3 regions of the Streptomyces sp. NPDC058284 genome follow, and region 1 is predicted to be linked to each of the others. Evidence: riboswitches for the same ligand, from Rfam matches in the RefSeq annotation. Region 1 holds a riboswitch; each other region holds the start of a gene.
What was found. A riboswitch is a leader RNA that binds a small molecule or an ion and turns the genes downstream of it on or off. The one in region 1 is predicted to bind thiamine pyrophosphate.

Region 1 (6,673 bases):
CACGGAACCGCCGATCACCACGCTCTCCCTCAAACCCCGGCGCATCGGCACAGCCGTCGTCCAGCTCCTCATCGACGCCATCGAGGGCCTCGACACGGGCCGTCCCATCGAGCAGGTGATACCGACCGAACTGATCGTGCGCACCTCGTCCGAGCGACGTCCGCCGCGCACGACGGTCAGCCCGCCCCGATCGCCCGGCCACGGCTGACCGCTTCCGCCCAAGCGTCCCGACACCGGGCAGAGGTTGGTGTATCCCCCGCCACCAGCGGGGAAACCTCTGCCCAATTCGGGAGAAAACCTCGGCGAACCGGGCTTCAGTACCGATTCACCACCCCTGGTGCACCACACAGCGGGAGCCGCATTCCTATGATGGGCGGACGACACCGCGGGCCGCTGCGACCAAGCAGTCCGATCTCGGTGCAGATGCGGCGCAATGGTGGTGGAGGGGTCGATGACTCAGGGGGCCGGTCAGGGACCCGATGTGCGGACGGCGACGCTGCGCGACTTCCGCGTACCGGCGTACGTCCATGAGACGACCGCTCCCGGCCCCGCGAGCCCAGGAGCTCCCGGCGAGCCGCCGGAGGAGGGCTACACCCCCACCCAGCGCGATCTGCCCGTCATCAACCGGGGAGACACCGTCCAGGTGCAGGTCATGCCGGAGCCGCCGCAGCCGCGGGCCAGCGAGGAGCACGGGCCCCTGTTCGTCGTGGGCGACGTGCACGGCTATCTGGAGGAGCTCCTCGCGGCCCTCCATGAGCAGGGCCTCATCGACGCCGAGGGCAACTGGGCCGCGGGCAACGCGCGCCTGTGGTTCCTCGGCGACTTCACCGACCGCGGTCCCGACGGCATCGGCGTCATCGACCTCGTGATGCGCCTTTCCGCCGAGGCCGCCGCCGCCGGTGGCTACTGCAAGGCGCTCATGGGCAACCACGAGCTGCTCCTGCTCGGCGCCAAGCGCTTCGGCGACACCCCCGTCAACTCCGGCGCAGGCACCGCCACCTTCCAGGCCGCCTGGCTGCTGAACGGCGGGCAGAAGACCGACATGGAGCGGCTGGAGGACCACCACCTGCAGTGGATGGCCCGCCTGGACGCGATGGAGGAGGCCGACGGCCACCTGCTCGTGCACTCCGACACAACCGCCTATCTGGATTACGGCGACTCGATCGAGGCGGTGAACGACACCATCCGGGAGACCCTCACGCGCAATGACGCCGACGAGTGCTGGGACCTCTTCCGCAAGTTCACCAAGCGCTTCGCCTTCCGCGACGAGTCGGGCCCCTCGGCCGTCCGCGAACTCCTCGACATCTATGGCGGCACACGCATCGTCCACGGCCACAGCCCCATCCCCTACCTCCTGGGCGATGTCGGCTCCGAGGACGAGTCGGACGGCGGCGGCCCGGTCATCGAGGGCCCGCACGTCTACGCCGACGGCCTGGCCATCGCCATGGACGGCGGAGTGACCATGGCTGGAAAGCTACTGGTCCAGCAACTCCCACTGGCTGACTGAGGCTTCAGCGGGCAGGCGTTCCTCTACACGATCACGCTGGCCAGGGTGGCAAATTCTGGAAACCCCCTGTCACCGCATGCGGTCACGGCTCTACCATCGGCTTATCCGTAGCAGGCTCCCCTCCGTTTCTGCCCAACGGCTCGTAGCCATGCGAGCCTCAGCCCTACGGAGCATCGGGGGATGCACATGAACAGCGCTCCACACCTGCTCAATGAGGACCGCCCCGAATACGAGCGGATTCTCGATGAGGCGCTGCGCAACGCACCTGACCGTCCTGAACTCGCCGCCGTGGGCCAGCGGCTCAACACCGAACAACTGCGCACCATGGCCCTGAACGCGACAGCACTGATCACGGCCGCGGCAGCGGCCGAGTACGCGCACTACGTGAAGGTTCGCGAGGAGTTGCGCGAACCTCGACCGACATCCACCACGATCCGTGAAGGGAACGGACAGAGCGCCGCGGAGTCCGGCTCCGGCGGCCTCAGCCTCGCCACCACGATGGGCGAGGTGGCGGAACCGGTGGCAGCGGGAGCCGGGGCGATCGCCGTCGTCGCGGTCCTCGCACCCGTCCTCGCGGGGGCGGCCGCCGCGATATTCCTACTCGTCGGCTACATCCTGAAGATGCTCAACCCCGAGCCCGCCTTCGCGGACACCCTGCTCACCGCGGGATGGCTGTTCGGCGCGCTCACCGCAGGGGGCATCCTGGTCGCCGCCGTCGGTCTGCTCCTGACCGCTCTGCGCAACGGCTCCACCTCGCTCCAGGCAGAACTCCACGGCGAGCAGTGCGAGGAGGTCTCCCGGGCCAGGGAAGACTGGGGCCGGGCGCTCCTCGAGCGGGGCGTCGTACCGTTCCTGCGGGAGGCCCTGACGGATCCGGGGGCGGCTCCGGCCGCCCGCGCGCCGTCTCCGGGCGCCGGGGAATCCGGCAAGGGTGGCCGCATGCCCCAACTCGGCTACCACAGGCCGGGGTTCAGCAGCCCGGACGGCGGCCAGACCGCGGGGTCCCGGCCGAGCTACTCGAGCCCGGACTTCTCCAGCCCCGATTTCGGCGGTCCCGACCACAAGCCGGAGTAGTAGGGCCGGGGACGGGCACGGGCACGACCGTGCACAGGTACGCAGGGGCCGGACGAAGGGCCGGCCAGGTCAGACCGTATGACCTGGCCGAACACCCGGCTGGACGAGGCGCGGGGCAGGGCAGTGACCGGCTGGATGCCGGTGTGCTGCCCTGCTTCCGCGTGCCGTCGGCCGTGGGGACGGCTCAGTCGGCGATCGGCAGGTAGACCCGGTTGCCCGCCGCGGCGAACTCCCTGGACTTCTGCTCCATGCCCGCCTCGATGTCATCGGCGGCCAGGTCACTGTCGGCCAGGTCACCGCCGTGCCGGCGCCGAATGTCCTGAGAGATCTTCATGCTGCAGAACTTCGGCCCGCACATCGAGCAGAAGTGCGCCGTCTTCGCGGGCTCGGCCGGCAGCGTCTCGTCGTGGAACTCCCGCGCCGTGACCGGGTCGAGGGCCAGATTGAACTGGTCCTCCCAACGGAACTCGAACCGCGCGTCCGAGAGCGCGTCGTCCCAGTCCTGCGCGCCCGGGTGCCCCTTGGCCAGGTCGGCGGCATGGGCCGCGATCTTGTAGGTGATCACGCCCGTCTTGACGTCGTCCCTGTTCGGCAGGCCGAGGTGCTCCTTCGGCGTGACGTAACAGAGCATCGCCGTGCCCCACCAGCCGATCATCGCGGCACCGATGCCGGAGGTGATGTGGTCGTAGGCGGGTGCGATGTCCGTGGTCAGCGGGCCGAGCGTGTAGAACGGCGCCTCCTCGCAGATCTCCTGCTGGAGGTCGATGTTCTCCTTGATCTTGTGCATCGGGACGTGACCGGGGCCCTCGATCATCGTCTGTACGTTGTGACGCTTGGCGATCGTGTTGAGTTCCCCGAGCGTCCGCAACTCGGCGAACTGCGCCTCGTCGTTGGCGTCCGCGATCGAGCCGGGGCGCAGGCCGTCGCCGAGCGAGTACGTCACGTCGTATGCCGCGAGGATCTCGCAGAGCTCCTCGAAGTGCTCGTAGAGGAAGCTCTCCTTGTGGTGCGCGAGGCACCAGGCGGCCATGATCGAGCCGCCGCGCGAGACGATGCCGGTCTTGCGGCGCGCGGTGAGCGGGACGTACGGCAGGCGCACGCCCGCGTGCACCGTCATGTAGTCCACGCCCTGCTCGGCCTGTTCGATGACCGTGTCCTTGTAGATCTCCCAGGTCAGCTCCTCGGCCTTGCCGTCGACCTTCTCCAGGGCCTGGTAGAGCGGCACGGTGCCGATCGGCACGGGGGAGTTGCGCAGGACCCACTCACGGGTGGTGTGGATGTTGCGGCCGGTGGACAGATCCATGACCGTGTCGGCGCCCCATTTGGTCGCCCACGTCATCTTGTCCACCTCCTCCTCGATGGAGGAGGTCACCGCGGAGTTGCCGATGTTGGCGTTCACCTTCACCAGGAACTTCTTGCCGATGATCATCGGCTCGATCTCCGGGTGGTTGACGTTGGCCGGGATCACCGCGCGGCCCGCGGCGACCTCGGCGCGCACGACCTCGGGGTCGAGGTTCTCGCGGATCCCGATGAACTCCATCTCGGGCGTGATCTCACCGCGCCGGGCGTACGCGAGCTGCGTCACCGCCTGACCGTCGCGGGCCCGACGCGGCTGGCGGGGGCGGCCGGGGAAGACCGCGTCGAGGTTCTTGAGCCCTCCGCGGGGCGAGGTGTGCTTGAGACCGTCGTCCTCGGGGCGAAGCGGACGGCCGACGTACTCCTCGGTGTCGCCGCGGGCGATGATCCAGTTCTCCCGCAGCGGCGGCAGCCCGCGGCGGACGTCGGTCTCGGCCGACGGGTCGGTGTACGGGCCCGAGGTGTCGTACAGGGTGACGGACTTGCCATTGGTGAGGTGCACCTGACGGACCGGCACGCGCAGGTCGGGGCGCGAGCCCTCGACATACGCCTTGTGCCAGCCGATGGACTTCCCGGCCTCGTCGGCCGCGACGGTGTTCTCGTCGCTGCCGGAGGCAGGCGTGCGTGTGTCCGATGTGGTCATGAGACCTACTCCCTACGCCGGCATTACCCGGTAACAGGTTCGGCGGTCGACGCAGCGGATCCCGTACGGCTCGTGCACGATCGTGCCCGTTCGTACGGAGGTCAGCGCCCTCTCAGCCCGGTGCTCCGAGCTCCCGCGATTGCAAAGGTGGCACCACGCTAGCGTCATATCGGCCGCGCTGAACAGAGGGCCCCCTTCGTTCTTGCGATGATCGGGCAGTGACCACCACAGAACCGCCGCTCCCCCCGCCCCCCCACCCCCCGTCCGGGCCACCGGCCCCGGCCCCGCCCCCGGACGGAAACTTTCCAGGTGACGGGCGTGTGCACGGGGGGCAGGGAGACGGAGGACAAGGACACGGAGGACAGGGGTCCGGGCCACACGGGCACGGGTCCGGGTCACACGGGCAGGGCGGGTCACACGGGCACGGGTCCGGGCATGGAGGACACGGGCACTCGCACAGTCACGGTCCGGCCGCTCCCGTCTCCAAGCACCTCCGCAAGGTCATCGCCGCGGTACTCATCCCCTTCGCCGCCGCAGTCGTCGTGGGCCTGGCCGTGCTGTGGCCCGGAGGCACACCGGGACACGAACGCACCGGCGTCGGCTTCGACCGGCAGACACAGTCGGCGAAGGTCACCAAGGTGCAGGAACTGCCCTGCAAAGACCTCAGCCCGTCACAGCCCCAGCCGAACGGCGACACCTCCACCGCCGAGGGACAGTCCGCGCAGTCCCGGGCGGCGGGCATCTGCAAAAGGGCGACGATCGAGGTCGGCAGCGGCAAGGACAAGGGCCGCACCTTCACCGAGATCATCCAGCCGGACTCGCCCCGGCAACTGAAGCAGGGCCAACAGGTGGTGGTCGCCTACGAGCCCAAGGCCCCCGAAGGACTCCAGTACTCCGTCACCGACGTCAACCGCAAGATTCCGATGGCTCTGCTCGCCGGCATCTTCGCACTCGCCGTCGTCGTGGTGGGACGGCTGCGCGGCCTGATGGCCCTGGTCGCCCTCGCCATCAGCTTCCTGGTGCTCACCTTCTTCATCCTGCCCGCCATCCTGCAGGGCTCGAACCCACTGGTCGTGGCAGTGATCGGGGCGAGCGCCATCATGCTCATCGCGCTCTACCTCTGCCACGGCCTCACAGCCCGTACGTCGGTCGCGGTGCTCGGTACGCTCATCTCCCTCCTCCTGATCGGCTTGCTCGGCTCACTCTTCATCGGCTGGGCCTCCCTGACCGGCAATACGGATGACAACACCGGCCTCATCCACGGCCTTTACCCGTCCATCGACATGAGCGGGCTGCTGCTCGCGGGCGTCATCATCGGCTCGCTCGGCGTCCTCGACGATGTGACGGTCACCCAGACCTCCGCGGTCTGGGAACTGCACCAGGCCAACCCGACCATGGGCTGGCGCGGTCTGTACCGTGCGGGCATCCGCATCGGCCGCGACCACATCGCCTCCGTCGTCAACACCCTCGTCCTCGCCTACGCGGGCGCCGCCCTGCCCCTCCTCCTTCTCTTCTCGATCGCTCAGTCCAGCGTGGGCACGGTGGCCAACAGCGAGTTGGTCGCCGAGGAGATCGTCCGCACCCTGATCGGCTCGATCGGCCTGGTCGCCTCAGTGCCGGTCACGACCGCGCTCGCCGCCCTGGTCGTCTCGGCGGACCGCACGACGGGGGCGGGGGGCAGTGCGGGCGCCGGGGGGAATGCCGGAGCCGGTGCGAGTGGGGGTGCGGGTGCGAGTGTGAATACGGGTGCGCGTGTGAATGCGGGCCCTGTCGCAGGGGCGGGTGCTGGTGCTGCCGGTTCCGCTCGGCCGTCGCGCGGTGGGAAGGGGCGACGGCGCAAGCGCTAGTTGATCCGGGGCTTGGGGTTGGGGTGGGGGTGGGGGGGTTGAGGCGCTCGGGGGCCGGATGCACGGGGCGTCCGGGGACGATCGGTGCACCCGGGCACTCAAGCCGCTGTACGCGCCCCAAGGGCCCCGCCAGCAAATGCACCAAAATGCCACTGCCTGTATGGAGTTGTTGGCGGCAACGAGTCAACCCGCGTTCTGCTCCTCCGCGAGGATCCGGTCCAGCGCCTCGTCGAGGTGTGCGTCGAA
Region 2 (6,673 bases), on a different contig from region 1:
TCGAGGAGCGCAAGGGCATCAAGGCGCCGCTCGTGCCGCTCGCGGTGGGCGGTGCGGCGATGGTCGTCGCCGGTTACGTGCGCGAGACCGAGGGCGCGTGGGTCGCGATGGCCCTCACCGCCCTCGCGGTCCTCGTCTGGCGCATGACGGAGCCGCCGGAGGGCTATCTGAAGGACGTCACGGCGGGGGTCTTCGCCGCCTTCTACGTTCCTTTCCTCGCGACCTTCGTGGCGCTGATGCTGACCGCCGAGGACGGCGCCATGCGGGTGCTGACCTTCCTGCTCCTGACCGTCGTCAGCGACACCGGGGCGTACGCGATCGGCTGGCGCTTCGGCAAGCACAAGCTGGCGCCGCGCATCAGCCCCGGCAAGACCCGGGAGGGCCTGGTCGGAGCGGTCACCTTCGCGATGGCCGGGGGCGCGCTGTGCCTGCAGTTCCTGATCGACGACGGCCAGTGGTGGCAGGGCCTGGTGATCGGCTTCGCCGTCGCGGCGAGCGCCACGCTCGGTGACCTCGGCGAGTCGATGATCAAGCGGGACCTCGGCATCAAGGACATGGGCACGCTGCTGCCGGGCCACGGCGGCATCATGGACCGCCTCGACTCGCTGCTGCCGACGGCCCCCGTGGTCTGGCTGCTGCTGGTCATCTTCGTCGGTTCGGGCTGATCCATACCTGGCTGACCTGCGTAAACGTGCGTTAGGGGTTCGTTGTCCACAGGGCGGCGAGCCCCTTCGCGTATGTCTGCGACACTGGAAGGACCATGCCTGTACCCGGAGAACTCACCTTCGTCGCGCCCCGCGGAGCCAAGAAGCCCCCGCGGCACCTCGCCGACCTCACGCCCGCCGAGCGCAAGGAAGCCGTCGCCGCCACCGGCGAGAAGCCGTTCCGCGCCAAGCAGCTCTCGCAGCACTACTTCGCGCGGTACGCCCACGACCCGGCGGAGTGGACCGACATCCCCGCCGGTTCGCGCGAGAAGCTCCGTGAGGCGCTGCTGCCCGATCTGATGTCCGTGGTGCGGCACATCAGCTGTGACGACGACACCACCCGCAAGACGCTCTGGCGGCTGTTCGACGGGACGCTCGTCGAGTCGGTGCTCATGCGCTATCCGGACCGGGTCACCATGTGCATCAGCTCCCAGGCGGGCTGCGGCATGAACTGCCCGTTCTGCGCCACGGGACAGGCCGGCCTCGACCGGAACCTGTCGACGGGCGAGATCGTGCACCAGATCGTCGACGGCATGCGGGCGCTCAGGGACGGCGAGATCCCGGGCGGGCCCGCGCGCCTCTCCAACATCGTCTTCATGGGCATGGGCGAGCCGCTGGCCAACTACAAGCGCGTGACCGGCGCCATCCGCCGCCTCACCGACCCGGAGCCGGACGGCCTCGGCCTGTCGCAGCGCGGGATCACGGTGTCGACGGTGGGGCTCGTGCCGGCCATCCACCGGTTCTCCGACGAGGGCTTCAAGTGCCGCCTCGCTATCTCGCTGCACGCGCCGGACGACGAGCTGCGCGACACGCTCGTTCCCGTCAACACGCGGTGGAAGGTGCGCGAGGTGCTCGACGCGGGCTGGGAGTACGCGGCCAAGTCGGGCCGCCGCCTCTCCATCGAGTACGCGCTGATCCGCGACATCAACGACCAGGCATGGCGTGGTGACCGGCTCGGGCGGCTGCTCAAGGGCAAGCCGGTGCACGTGAACCTGATTCCGCTGAACCCGACGCCGGGCTCGAAGTGGACCGCGTCGCGCCCCGAGGACGAGAAGGCGTTCGTGGCGGCCATCGCGGCGCACGGTGTACCGGTCACGATTCGGGACACCCGGGGTCAGGAGATCGACGGAGCGTGCGGTCAGCTCGCCGCGGCCGAGAGGTAGTCTGACGGGCGTGCGGGCGTACGTCTCGTACACACATCTGCATATTTCCGACAGGGGAGCGCCACAGCGCTGAGAGTGCGGCACCTTGGACAGGTGGGCCGCAGACCCTCTGAACCTCGCCCGGGTCATTCCGGGTAGGGAGTTCGGGCATGACTCAAGCTGTAGCGCCCTGCCCGCAGGCCAGTCGGTCGGCGGGCGGGGCCGCGTCTCTTCCTGGTCACCCAGGAGGAAGTTTCAGTGAGCACCACCAAGAAGGTCACGTTCACCGCCGTGGCGGTCGGCATCGGGCTCGTCGCCGTCTCCGCGTGCGGCAGCTCCGACGGCGGTTCGGGGAAATCCGACTCCAAGAGCGTGACGCTCGTCAGCCATGACTCCTTCAACGTGTCCAAGGACGTGCTGAAGGACTTCGAGAAGCGCTCCGGCTACCGCGTGCACGTCCTGAAGGACGGTGACGCGGGCGCCGCCGTCAACAAGGCGATCCTCTCCAAGGACAACCCGCAGGGCGATGTCTTCTTCGGCGTCGACAACACGCTCCTGTCCCGGGCGCTCGACAACGGCCTCTTCCAGTCGTACGAGGCCAAGGGGTCGGACAAGATCGGCTCGCAGTACCGCGTCGACCAGGGCAAGCACCGGGTCACCCCCATGGACAGCGGCGACATCTGCGTGAACTACGACAAGAAGTACTTCGCCGACAAGAAGCTGGCGCCGCCGAAGTCCTTCGACGACCTCGCCAAGCCCGCGTACAAGAACCTGCTGGTCACCGAGAACGCCTCGACCTCCTCGCCGGGCCTCGGCTTCCTGCTCGGCACGGCCGCCAAGTACGGCGACGGCGGCTGGGCGGACTACTGGAAGAAGCTCAAGGCCAATGGCGTCAAGGTCGTCGACGGCTGGGAGCAGGCCTACAACGAGGAGTTCTCCGGGTCCGCCGGCGGCAAGAAGGCCAAGGGCGACCGGCCGCTCGTCGTCTCCTACGCCTCCTCGCCGCCCGTCGAGGTGCTCTACGCCAAGCCGCAGCCCAAGGAGGCACCGACCGGCGTCGCGACCGGCACCTGCTTCCGACAGGTCGAGTACGCGGGCCTGCTCAGCAACGCGGGGAACGCCAAGGGCGGCAAGGCGCTCCTCGACTTCCTCGCGGGCAAGGAGTTCCAGGAGGACATGCCGCTGAACATGTTCGTGAACCCGGTGCGCGAGGGCACGAAGCTGCCCGAACTCTTCACGGAGCACGGAGTGACGGTCGACAAGCCGCAGACCATGGATCCCAAGAAGATCGCCGACAACCGTGAGCCGTGGATCAAGTCGTGGACCTCGCTCGTACTGAAGTAGCGAAGTCAGGGGAGGGGGCGGGGTCGGAGTCGGACGCGGAGCCGAAGGTGAAGCCGTCGTCGCAGAGCCGCCCGCGCGCGGGTCTGCGTCGCGCGGGCGCGGCGCGGCTCGCTCTGATGGGCCTGCCCGTCGCGTTCTTCGCGCTCTTCTTCGCCTACCCGGTCACGGCGATCGTCGCGCGCGGGCTGCACGTCGACGGGGCCTGGCGCTTCGGCCGGATCGCGGACGTCCTCGGGCAGTCCGACATCCGGCACGTGCTGTGGTTCACCACCTGGCAGGCGCTCGCGTCGACGGCGCTCACGCTGCTGATCGCGCTCCCCGGCGCGTACGTCTTCGCGCGCTTCGACTTCCCCGGCAAGCGGGCGCTGCGGGCCGTCGTCACCGTGCCGTTCGTGCTGCCGACGGTCGTCGTCGGGACGGCCTTCCTCGCGCTGATCGGGCGGGGCGGGCTGTTCGACGAGCTGTGGGGCGTACGCCTGGACACCACCGTCTGGGCGATCCTGCTCGCGCACGTCTTCTTCAACTATGCCGTCGTCGTCCGCACGGTCGGCGGCCTCTGGTCGCAGCTCGACCCGCGGCAGGAGGAGGCCGCGCGGATGCTCGGCGCCTCGCGCTGGACGGCGTGGCGGACGGTGACGCTGCCCGCGCTCGGCCCCGCGGTGGCCGCGGCCGGGCTGATGGTCTTCCTCTTCACCTTCACCTCCTTCGGCGTCGTGCAGATCCTCGGCGGACCCGCGTACTCGACCCTCGAAGTGGAGATCTACCGGCAGACCGCACAGCTGCTCGACCTGCCGACGGCCGCGGTCCTGACGATCGTGCAGTTCGCGGCGGTGGGGCTGATCCTCGCCGTCCATGCCTGGACGGCACGGCGGCGCGAGAGCGTGCTGAAACTCGTCGACGCCTCCGCGGTGGCGCGCCGGCCGCGCGGCGCCGGGCAGTGGACACTGCTCGGGCTCGTCATGGCGACGATCGCCCTGCTGATCCTGCTGCCCCTCGGGGTGCTGGTCCAGCGGTCCTTCGAGGGCCCCGAAGGCTTCGGATTCCAGTACTACGAGGAGCTGACCTCGGCGGACGGCGGCGCCTTCCTCGTACCGCCGATCGACGCGATCTGGAACTCCCTGCAGTACGCGGTCGTGGCCACGGCCATCGCGATCGTCATCGGGGGACTCGCCGCCGCCGCGCTCACCCGGCGTGCCGGACGCCTGGTCCGCGGCTTCGACGCGCTGCTCATGCTGCCGCTCGGGGTCTCCGCGGTGACGGTGGGCTTCGGGTTCCTGATCACGCTGGACGAGCCGCCGCTCGATCTGCGGACCAGCTGGATCCTCGTACCGCTCGCCCAGGCGCTGGTCGGTGTGCCCTTCGTCGTACGCACCATGCTGCCCGTCCTGCGTGCGGTGGACGGACGGCTTCGCGAGGCGGCGGCCGTGCTCGGGGCGTCGCCGCTGCGGGTGTGGCGGGAGGTCGACCTGCCCATGGTGCGGCGGGCGCTGCTGATCGCCGCCGGGTTCGCCTTCGCCGTGTCGCTCGGCGAGTTCGGGGCGACCGTCTTCATCGCGCGGCCGGACAACCCGACGCTGCCGGTCGCCGTGGCGCGGCTGCTCGGCCGGGCCGGTGACCTCAACTACGGGCAGGCGATGGCCCTTTCGACGATCCTCATGGTGGTGTGTGCCGTGTCTCTGCTGCTCCTGGAACGCATCCGTACCGACCGTACGACGGGGGAGTTCTGATGGCGGACGGGACGGGTGTGACCGGCGTGACGCACGTGAGGGACGCTTTGCTGAGTCTGCGGGACGCGACGGTACGTTTCGGGGCGCGGGCCGCGCTGGACCGCGTCGACCTCGATGTCGGGGAGCACGGAATCGTCTGCGTGCTCGGGCCGAGCGGCAGCGGCAAGTCGACGCTGCTGCGGGTGGTGGCCGGGTTGCAGGGGCTGGACGCCGGACGCGTCCTGCTGGACGGTCGCGATCAGCGCGGGGTGCCCGCGCACAAGCGGGGCGTCGGCCTGATGTTCCAGGACCATCAGCTCTTCCCGCAGCGTGACGTGGCGGGCAACGTCGCGTTCGGGCTGCGTATGCACGGCGCGTCACGGGGTGAACAGGCCGACAGGGTCGCCGAGTTGCTGGAGCTCGTCGGGCTGCCGAACGCGCAGCGGCGGGCGGTCGCCGCGTTGTCCGGCGGTGAGCAGCAGCGGGTGGCGCTCGCCCGGGCGCTGGCCCCGCGACCGCGCCTGCTGATGCTGGACGAGCCGCTCGGTCAGCTCGACCGCTCGCTGCGGGAGCGCCTGGTCGACGAATTGCGGGAACTCTTCGACGAGTTGGGCACGACGGTGCTCGCCGTCACGCACGACCAGGGCGAGGCCTTCGCCCTCGCCGACCGTGTCGTCGTCATGCGTGACGGCCGGATCGCCCAGTCCGGTACGCCCCTTGAGGTCTGGCAGTACCCGGCGGACGAGTTCGTGGCGCGCTTCCTCGGCTTCGACAACATCGTCGACGCGACGGTGCGGGGCGCGGTCGCCGACACGGTGTGGGGCGCGATCCCGGTACCGGAGCGGACGCCCGCCGGACGGTGCAAGCTCCTGGTCCGGCCCGCCGGGATGCGGCTCGTGCCCCTCGACGAGGGGCTGCCGTGCGAGGTGGTGGCGCGCACGTTCCGCGGCACCCATGTCGCGGTGCGGCTGCAGCCGAAGGAGGGGCCGCGCCTGGAAGCGGCGTGCGCGCTGCGTGCGGCACCGGAGGTGGGGGAGACGGTGGGGGTCGGATTCGACGCGGCGGATGTCGTGGTCCTCGGCGGGGCGGGCTGACGCTGGTCGCCCCGGCACGGTGCCGCCCGCGCCCTACACCGCCCCTGCCCCTACACCGATCCAGCCCCTACCCCGTCCCGCGCCCCTACACCGACCCCGCCGAACCGCTCGGCGCGCGGCCGCTCAGCAGGGCGTCGAGCGCGGCCGGTGCCTCCTCCACCCGGTCCACCAGCGCGATCCGCGACTCCATCGGCCTGCCGCGGGCCAGCGACTGGAGCAGCGGCCACACCGGCAGGTGCTCGGTCCAGTGCGTGCGGTCGACCAGGACCATGGGGGTGGGTTCGCCGCGCGACTCGTAGTAGTTGGGGGTGGCGTTGTCGAAGACTTCCTGGACCGTGCCCGCGGCGCCCGGCAGGAAGACGACGCCCGCGTTCGAGCGGGCGAGCAGACCGTCCTCGCGGGTGGCGTTGGCAAAGTACTTGGCCAGGTGGGAGGCGAACGCGTTCGGCGGCTCGTGGCCGTAGAACCAGGTGGGGATGCCCACCGAGGAGCCGCCGGCGGGCCAGCGCTCGCGGACCGCGAAGGCCGCCCGCGCCCAGTCGGTGACCGACGGCGTGAACGAAGGCGCCTTGGCGAGGAGTTCGAGCGCCTCGTCCAGCACGGGATCGCCCAGGGGCGCGGCGTAGGCGCCGAGATTCGCGGCCTCCATCGCGCCGGGGCCGCCGCCCGTCGCGACCGTGAAT
Region 3 (6,673 bases), on a different contig from region 1:
ATGCCCGCGTCCGCGTACTGCCCGATGATGTTGCGCAGTTCGGCCACGGAGTGGTCGACCGCGGTCAGGTGGGCGACGGGTGTCAGCGTGGTGTCGGCGACGATCTGCTGGGTCTCCTTGACCGTGCCGGTACGCGTCGAACCGCCCGCGCCGTAGGTCACGGAGACGAAGTCCGGGGCCACCGCCTCGACCCGCCGCAGCGCGTTCCAGAGGTTCCGCTCGCCCTTGGGGGTTTTCGGGGCGGAGAACTCGAACGAAAACGTCGTTTTACCGGTCGCGAGCATGTCGCGTACCGTGCGCGCGCGGTCAGTCCTGGTCGAAGCTGTGCCTGAGGCCATATGGGCAGATTAGCCAGGCCGGGGCGCTCCCCCAACCGAGTCGGGGAGATTCGGCCGGTTTGCCGGTTTGTTGTCCACGGATCGGACACTCCTGGGCGGTTGCTCACACAGCTGTACGCAGCCGCTTCGCGAGGTCGGCCGCGGCGGCGCCCGGGTCGTCGGCCTCGGTGATCGCCCGCACGACGACGACGCGTCGCGCGCCCGCATCGAGGACCTCGTCGAGGTTGCCCGCGTCGATGCCGCCGATGGCGAACCAGGGGCGGTCCGTGCCGAGCGAGGCCGTGTACCGCACGAGGTCGAGGCCCGGGGCGTGGCGGCCCGGCTTGGTGGGCGTGGGCCAGCACGGGCCCGTGCAGAAGTAGTCCACGCCGTCCTGGACGGCGGCCGCGGCGGCCTCCTCATCGGCGTGCGTGGAGCGGCCGATGAGGACGTCCCTGCCGAGGACGGCGCGGGCCGCGGGTACGGGCAGGTCGCCCTGGCCGAGGTGCAGCACGTCGGCGCCGACGGCGTGGGCGACGTCCGCGCGGTCGTTCACCGCGAGGAGCTTGCCGTGGCGCCGCGCGGCGTCCGCGAAGACCTGGAGGTGCTCCAGCTCCTCGGCGGCCTCCATGCCCTTGTCGCGCAGCTGCACGATGTCGACGCCGCCCGCGAGGACGGCGTCGAGGAACTCCGGGAGGTCTCCCTGGCGCTTGCGGGCGTCCACGCACAGGTAGAGCCGGGCATCGGCGAGCTGGGCGCGGTGGTCGGCGGCAGCGGCAGCCATGGAGAAGTCCCCCGTTGTCGGTGGCGTACGGGGTGCGAGCGCGGGCGCGGGCGTGAGCATCTGTCTCGCTCACGTCCACGCCCGTGCTTCCCGTGCGCCGGACGGTGTGTTCAGGTCAGACGGCCGAGCACCTGCTCAGACGGCGAGCGCCTGGGCGCGGCGCTTCACCTCCGTGCCGCGATTCTCGCTCAGTGCCTGCGCGGGGGTGCCGGGCAGGGTCGGGTCGGGGGTGAAGAGCCACTCGATCATCTCTTCGTCGGAGAAACCGTCGTCCCTCAGGAGCGTCAGGGTCCCGGCGAGGCCCTTGACGACCTTGTCGCCGTCGATGAAGGCGGCCGGCACCTGCAGCGCGCGGTTCTCCCCGCGGCGTACGGCGATCAGCGTGCCCTCCTTGACCAGCTGGCGCACGCGGGTCACCTCGACATCGAGCATTTCCGCGATGTCGGGGAGGTGCAGCCAGGCGGGGACGAGAGCATCGGTCTTTGCGTCAATCTCGGTCACGTCCCCAGCGTATCTCTGGCCGGGGGCCTTGGGCGGTGACTGTGTGGCCGTGGGGGTAGGTGCGGCGTTCCCCCGGCGCCCCTGGGGGGTGGTCGCTCGGGTGTTTGCTGCGGGCCGTGGGGGCTGGGTGCGCAGTTCCCCGCGCCCCTGGGGGGTGGTCGCTCGGGTGTTTGCTGCGGGCCGTGGGGGCTGGGGGCGCCGTTCCCCGCGTCCCTTACGGGGCGGGGGTTTCGTTATCGGGTTGCCTTTTTCAGGGGGATTGACGGGTCTGCTGTCAGGGTGGGGTCCAGGGGGGTGGCGGATTCGATCAGTTTGCGGCCCTGGGCCAGGTCTCGGGGGCGGCCGACCGTGAGGACGGCTGCGAGCGCGCCTTCGCGGAGCCAGCAGACCGACCAGGCCACACCCGTCGGGTCGCCGCGCCAGATGAGTTCGTCGGCGCCCTCGTGGTGGCCCGCGTACTGGACGAAGCGGCCGAACTGCTCCGACCAGAAGTACGGGACCGGGTCGTACGCCGCCGGGGTCTCGCCGATGATGTTGGCCGCCACCGTGCGCGGGCCCTGGAGGGCGTTGTCCCAGTGGTGGACGAGAAGGCGCTCCCCGTACCTTCCCGAAGGGAAGGAGGAGCAGTCGCCGACCGCGTAGACGTCGGGGGCCGAGGTGCGCAGCCGGTCGTCGGCCACCACCTCGCCGTGGGCGCCGAGCTCGATGCCGGAGCCCGACAGCCACCGCGTCGCGGGGCGCGCGCCGATGCCGACGACGACGGCGCCCGCGGGCACCCTGGTCCCGTCGGACAGGAGCACGGCGCCCGGCTCGACGCGCTCCACGCGCGCGTGGGTGCGCAGTACCGCTCCGGAGTCCGCGTACCAGCCCGCCATGGGCGCCGCGACCTCCTCGGGCAGCGTGCCCGCGAGCGGCCGCCCCGCGGCCTCCACCACGGTGACGGAGCAGCCCGCCTCACGCGCGGCCGTCGCGAACTCCGCGCCGATCCAGCCCGCCCCGACGACCACGACGTCGTGCTGCTCGGCGAGGACGGGGCGCAGCCGCTCCGCGTCGTCCAGGGTGCGCAGCAGGTGGACCCCGGGGACACCCTCGGTGCCGGGGAGTCTGATCGGTTCGGCGCCGGTCGCGAGGACCAGGACGTCGTACGCGAGGGGCCCCGCCTCGGTGTCGAGAGCGTGGTCGGCGGGGCGCACCCCGGTGACCGCGCGGCCCAGGCTCAGCTCGATGCCGAGCGCCTCGAAGTCGATGTCGAAGGCGGAGCCCTCCGCCTTGCCGAGCAGCACCGCCTTGGACAGCGGCGGCCTGTCGTACGGCTGGTGCGGCTCCGCCCCGACGACGGTGACCGCGCCGGTGAAGCCCTGCTCCCGCAGTGCCACCGCGGTCTGCACCCCGGCCATCCCCGCGCCCACGACGACGACGCGCCGCTCCGCCTGAAGCTCTTTCCCGGTCTGCCTCTGCTGCTCGCTCACCCGATCACTGTAGGGCGGCGGGACCGGGTGCCTTCAGATGGCTACGAGGAGATCTCTGACACATCGTCACTGCTCATACCCGGACAGCTCCCCTGACGCCGCGCGGAGCGACGGGCTAGGGTGGCCGGTGCAGAGCACTCGCGGGAGTCCGGGCGTACCGGACTGAGAGGGAGGCTGGGACGGCCTCCGACCGTACGAACCTGATCCGGGTCATGCCGGCGAAGGGAGGGGCTGGACGCCCATGCATCCACGTACGACGTCTCCTTCGGCGTCCCCTACGGCGGCGCCGTCGGCCACCACCGACGTCCTCGTCGTCGGGGGCGGCGTCATCGGCCTGGTCACGGCCTGGCGGACCGCGCAGCGCGGGCTCTCCGTCGCGGTCGTGGACCCCGAACCGGGCGGCGGCGCCGCCCAGGTGGCGGCGGGCATGCTGGCCGCCGTCACCGAACTGCACTACGGCGAGCAGACGTTGCTCGGCCTCAATCTCGAATCGGCCCGCCGCTACCCCGCCTTCGCCGCCGAGCTGACCGAGGCGAGCGGGCGGGACCTCGGCTACCGCGCCTGCGGCACGCTCGCGGTCGCGCTCGACTCCGACGACCGCGCCCACCTGCGCGAGCTGCACGCCCTGCAGCGCCGTTCGGGGCTCGCCTCGGAGTGGCTGAGCGGGCGCGAGTGCCGCCGTCTGGAGCCGATGCTCGCGCCGGGCGTACGCGGCGGCCTGCGGGTCGACGGCGATCACCAGATCGACCCGCGCCGACTCGCGGCGGCGCTCGTGGTGGCCTGCGAGCGGGCCGGCGTGGTCTTCCACCGCGCCTGGGCCGAGCGCCTCTCGGTCGTACGCGAGCGGGCGCACGGTGTCGTCCTCGCCGACGGCACCGGACTGGGCGCGGAGCGGACCGTGCTCGCGGCGGGCAGCCTCAGCGGGCGGCTCGCGGGCGTCCCCGACGACGTACTGCCGCCCGTGCGCCCCGTGAAGGGGCAGGTCCTGCGGCTGACGGTGCCGGAACCCTACGCGCCGTTCCTGAGCCGCACCGTGCGGGCCGTGGTGCGCGGCAGCCACGTCTACCTCGTGCCGCGCGAGAACGGCGAGCTCGTCGTCGGCGCGACCAGCGAGGAGCTCGGCTGGGACACGACGGTCACGGCGGGCGGCGTGTACGAGCTGCTGCGGGACGCGCACGAACTCGTGCCCGGCATCACGGAACTGCCGCTGACCGAGACCCGCGCGGGGCTGCGGCCCGGCTCGCCCGACAACGCGCCGCTGCTCGGCCCGACCCGGCTCGCCGGACTCCAGCTGGCCACCGGCCACTACCGCAACGGCGTCCTCCTCACGCCCCTCACCGGTGACGTCATGGCGCACGCTCTGACCACCGGTGAACTCCCCGACGAGGCACGCCCGTTCACCCCGCGCCGCTTCGAAGGCGCCTCCCCCGCACTCCCCGCGCAGCACGTCATGGAGCAGCACGCATGAGCACGCCCTTCGCCGTCTCCCTCAATGGAGAAGTACGCGAGGTGGCCTCGGGCACCACGCTCGACGCCCTCGTGGCCACCCTGTCCTCGGCGCACTCCGGTGTCGCCGCCGCCGTCAACGAAACCGTCGTCCCGCGCGCGCAGTGGTCCGCCACGGCGCTCGCCGATGGCGACCGTGTCGAAGTACTCACCGCAGTCCAGGGAGGCTGAACCACCATGGCAGACGACCCCTTCGTCATCGGCGGGCTCACCCTCTCCTCGCGTCTGATCATGGGCACGGGCGGAGCGCCGAGCCTCGACGTCCTCGAGCGCTCCCTCGTCGCGTCCGGCACGGAGCTGACCACGGTCGCGATGCGCCGCCTCGACCCGGACGTCCAGGGCTCCGTGCTCTCCGTACTCGACCGGCTCGGCATCCGCGTACTGCCCAACACGGCGGGCTGTTTCACGGCGGGCGAGGCCGTCCTCACCGCCCGTCTCGCGCGCGAGGCGCTCGGCACGGATCTGGTGAAGCTGGAGGTGATCGCCGACGAGCGCACCCTGCTGCCCGACCCGGTCGAGCTCCTGGACGCCGCGGAGGTCCTGGTGGACGACGGCTTCACGGTCCTGCCGTACACCAACGACGACCCGGTGCTCGCCCGGAAGCTTCAGGACGTGGGCTGCGCGGCGATCATGCCGCTGGGCTCGCCCATCGGCTCCGGTCTCGGCATCCGCAACCCGCACAACTTCCAGCTGATCGTGGAGCACGCGCGCGTGCCGGTGATCCTCGACGCGGGCGCGGGCACGGCGTCCGACGCGGCGATCGCGATGGAGCTGGGCTGCGCGGGCGTGATGCTCGCCTCCGCGGTGACGCGGGCGCAGGAGCCGGTCCTGATGGCGGAGGCCATGCGGCACGGCGTCGAGGCGGGGCGCCTCGCGCACCGGGCCGGGCGGATCCCGCGCAGGCACTTCGCGGAGGCGTCCTCGCCCGCGGCGGGCATGGCGCGGCTCGATCCGGAGCGGCCCGCGTTCTAGCGCCGGGCGCGGGGGTACGGCGGTGAGCGTCACAGCTCGGCTGCAGTCCCGCCGGGAAGCGGCCCGGGCGGGTGGAGGTGTCGGTGGTGCCTCGTAGACTCCCCTGCGTGGACACGACCCTTCAGGACCCGCTCGTCGGGCAGCTGCTCGACGGCCGTTACCGGATCGACGGACGCATCGCGGTCGGCGGGATGGCCACGGTCTACCGGGCCGTGGACACCCGCCTCGACCGTGTGCTCGCGCTCAAGGTGATGCATCCGACGCTGGCGGCCGACGCCTCCTTCGTCGACCGCTTCATCCGCGAGGCCAAGTCGGTGGCCCGCCTCTCGCACCCGAACGTGGTCGGCGTCTTCGACCAGGGCACCGACGGTTCGTACGTCTACCTCGCCATGGAGTACATCGCGGGCTGCACCCTGCGCGACGTCCTGCGCGAGCGCGGGGCGCTGCAGCCGCGGGCCGCGCTCGACATCCTGGAGCCGGTCCTCGCCGCGCTCGGCGCCGCGCACCGCGCCGGTTTCGTGCACCGCGACATGAAGCCCGAGAACGTCCTCATAGGGGACGACGGCCGGGTCAAGGTCGCCGACTTCGGTCTGGTCCGCGCGGTGGACACCGTCACGAACACGACCGGCACCGTGCTCGGCACCGTCTCCTACCTCGCCCCCGAGCAGATCGAGCACGGCACGGCGGACACCCGCGTCGACGTGTACGCCAGCGGGGTCGTGCTCTACGAGATGCTGACCGGCGCCAAGCCGCACTCCGGCGACTCCCCCGCCCAGGTCCTCTACCAGCACCTCCACCAGGACGTGCCGCCCCCGTCGGCGGCCGTCCCCGGGCTCGCCGTCGCGCTGGACGAGGTGGTCGCCTCGGCCACCGCGCGCCACCCCGACGTCCGTCCGTACGACGCGGTGGCGCTCCTCGCCCAGCTCAGGGAGGCGCGGTCCGCCCTGACCGAGGAGGAGCTCGACGCGGTGCCGCCGCAGGCGCACGCGACGGGGCACGACAACGCCGACGACCGCACGAGCGTCATCCCGCGCGCGGCCCGGTCGGTCCAGCTCCCGCTCCCCGCCGAGGGCGAGCAGGGTGGCCAGGACCCGCTGAACCGCACCAGCGTCCTCGCGACCCCG

Region 2: it holds a riboswitch for thiamine pyrophosphate, as region 1 does, so the genes downstream of both, ACFVYR_RS10425 (thiamine ABC transporter substrate binding subunit) here and thiC (phosphomethylpyrimidine synthase ThiC) in region 1, are expected to answer to the same signal.
Region 3: it holds a riboswitch for thiamine pyrophosphate, as region 1 does, so the genes downstream of both, thiO (glycine oxidase ThiO) here and thiC (phosphomethylpyrimidine synthase ThiC) in region 1, are expected to answer to the same signal.

Annotation. Positions count from the first base shown of each region.
Region 1 is NZ_JBHVYE010000008.1:212,644-219,316, forward strand. It holds gene ACFVYR_RS14570 (LacI family DNA-binding transcriptional regulator) at 1-208, shown strand, start outside; gene ACFVYR_RS14575 (metallophosphoesterase) at 452-1,507, shown strand; gene ACFVYR_RS14580 (hypothetical protein) at 1,688-2,581, shown strand; gene thiC (phosphomethylpyrimidine synthase ThiC) at 2,766-4,580, opposite strand; TPP riboswitch at 4,573-4,727, opposite strand; gene ACFVYR_RS14590 (YibE/F family protein) at 4,799-6,427, shown strand; gene ACFVYR_RS14595 (SsgA family sporulation/cell division regulator) at 6,611-6,673, opposite strand, start outside.
Region 2 is NZ_JBHVYE010000005.1:235,393-242,065, forward strand. It holds gene ACFVYR_RS10415 (phosphatidate cytidylyltransferase) at 1-665, shown strand, start outside; gene rlmN (23S rRNA (adenine(2503)-C(2))-methyltransferase RlmN) at 761-1,867, shown strand; TPP riboswitch at 1,910-2,026, shown strand; gene ACFVYR_RS10425 (thiamine ABC transporter substrate binding subunit) at 2,105-3,190, shown strand; gene ACFVYR_RS10430 (ABC transporter permease) at 3,307-4,917, shown strand; gene ACFVYR_RS10435 (ABC transporter ATP-binding protein) at 4,953-5,990, shown strand; gene ACFVYR_RS10440 (LOG family protein) at 6,076-6,673, opposite strand, start outside.
Region 3 is NZ_JBHVYE010000017.1:153,507-160,179, forward strand. It holds gene metF (methylenetetrahydrofolate reductase [NAD(P)H]) at 1-338, opposite strand, end outside; gene thiE (thiamine phosphate synthase) at 442-1,101, opposite strand; gene ACFVYR_RS23775 (Rv2175c family DNA-binding protein) at 1,237-1,602, opposite strand; gene ACFVYR_RS23780 (NAD(P)/FAD-dependent oxidoreductase) at 1,836-2,999, opposite strand; TPP riboswitch at 3,202-3,315, shown strand; gene thiO (glycine oxidase ThiO) at 3,313-4,539, shown strand; gene thiS (sulfur carrier protein ThiS) at 4,536-4,748, shown strand; gene ACFVYR_RS23795 (thiazole synthase) at 4,755-5,549, shown strand; gene pknB (Stk1 family PASTA domain-containing Ser/Thr kinase) at 5,657-6,673, shown strand, end outside.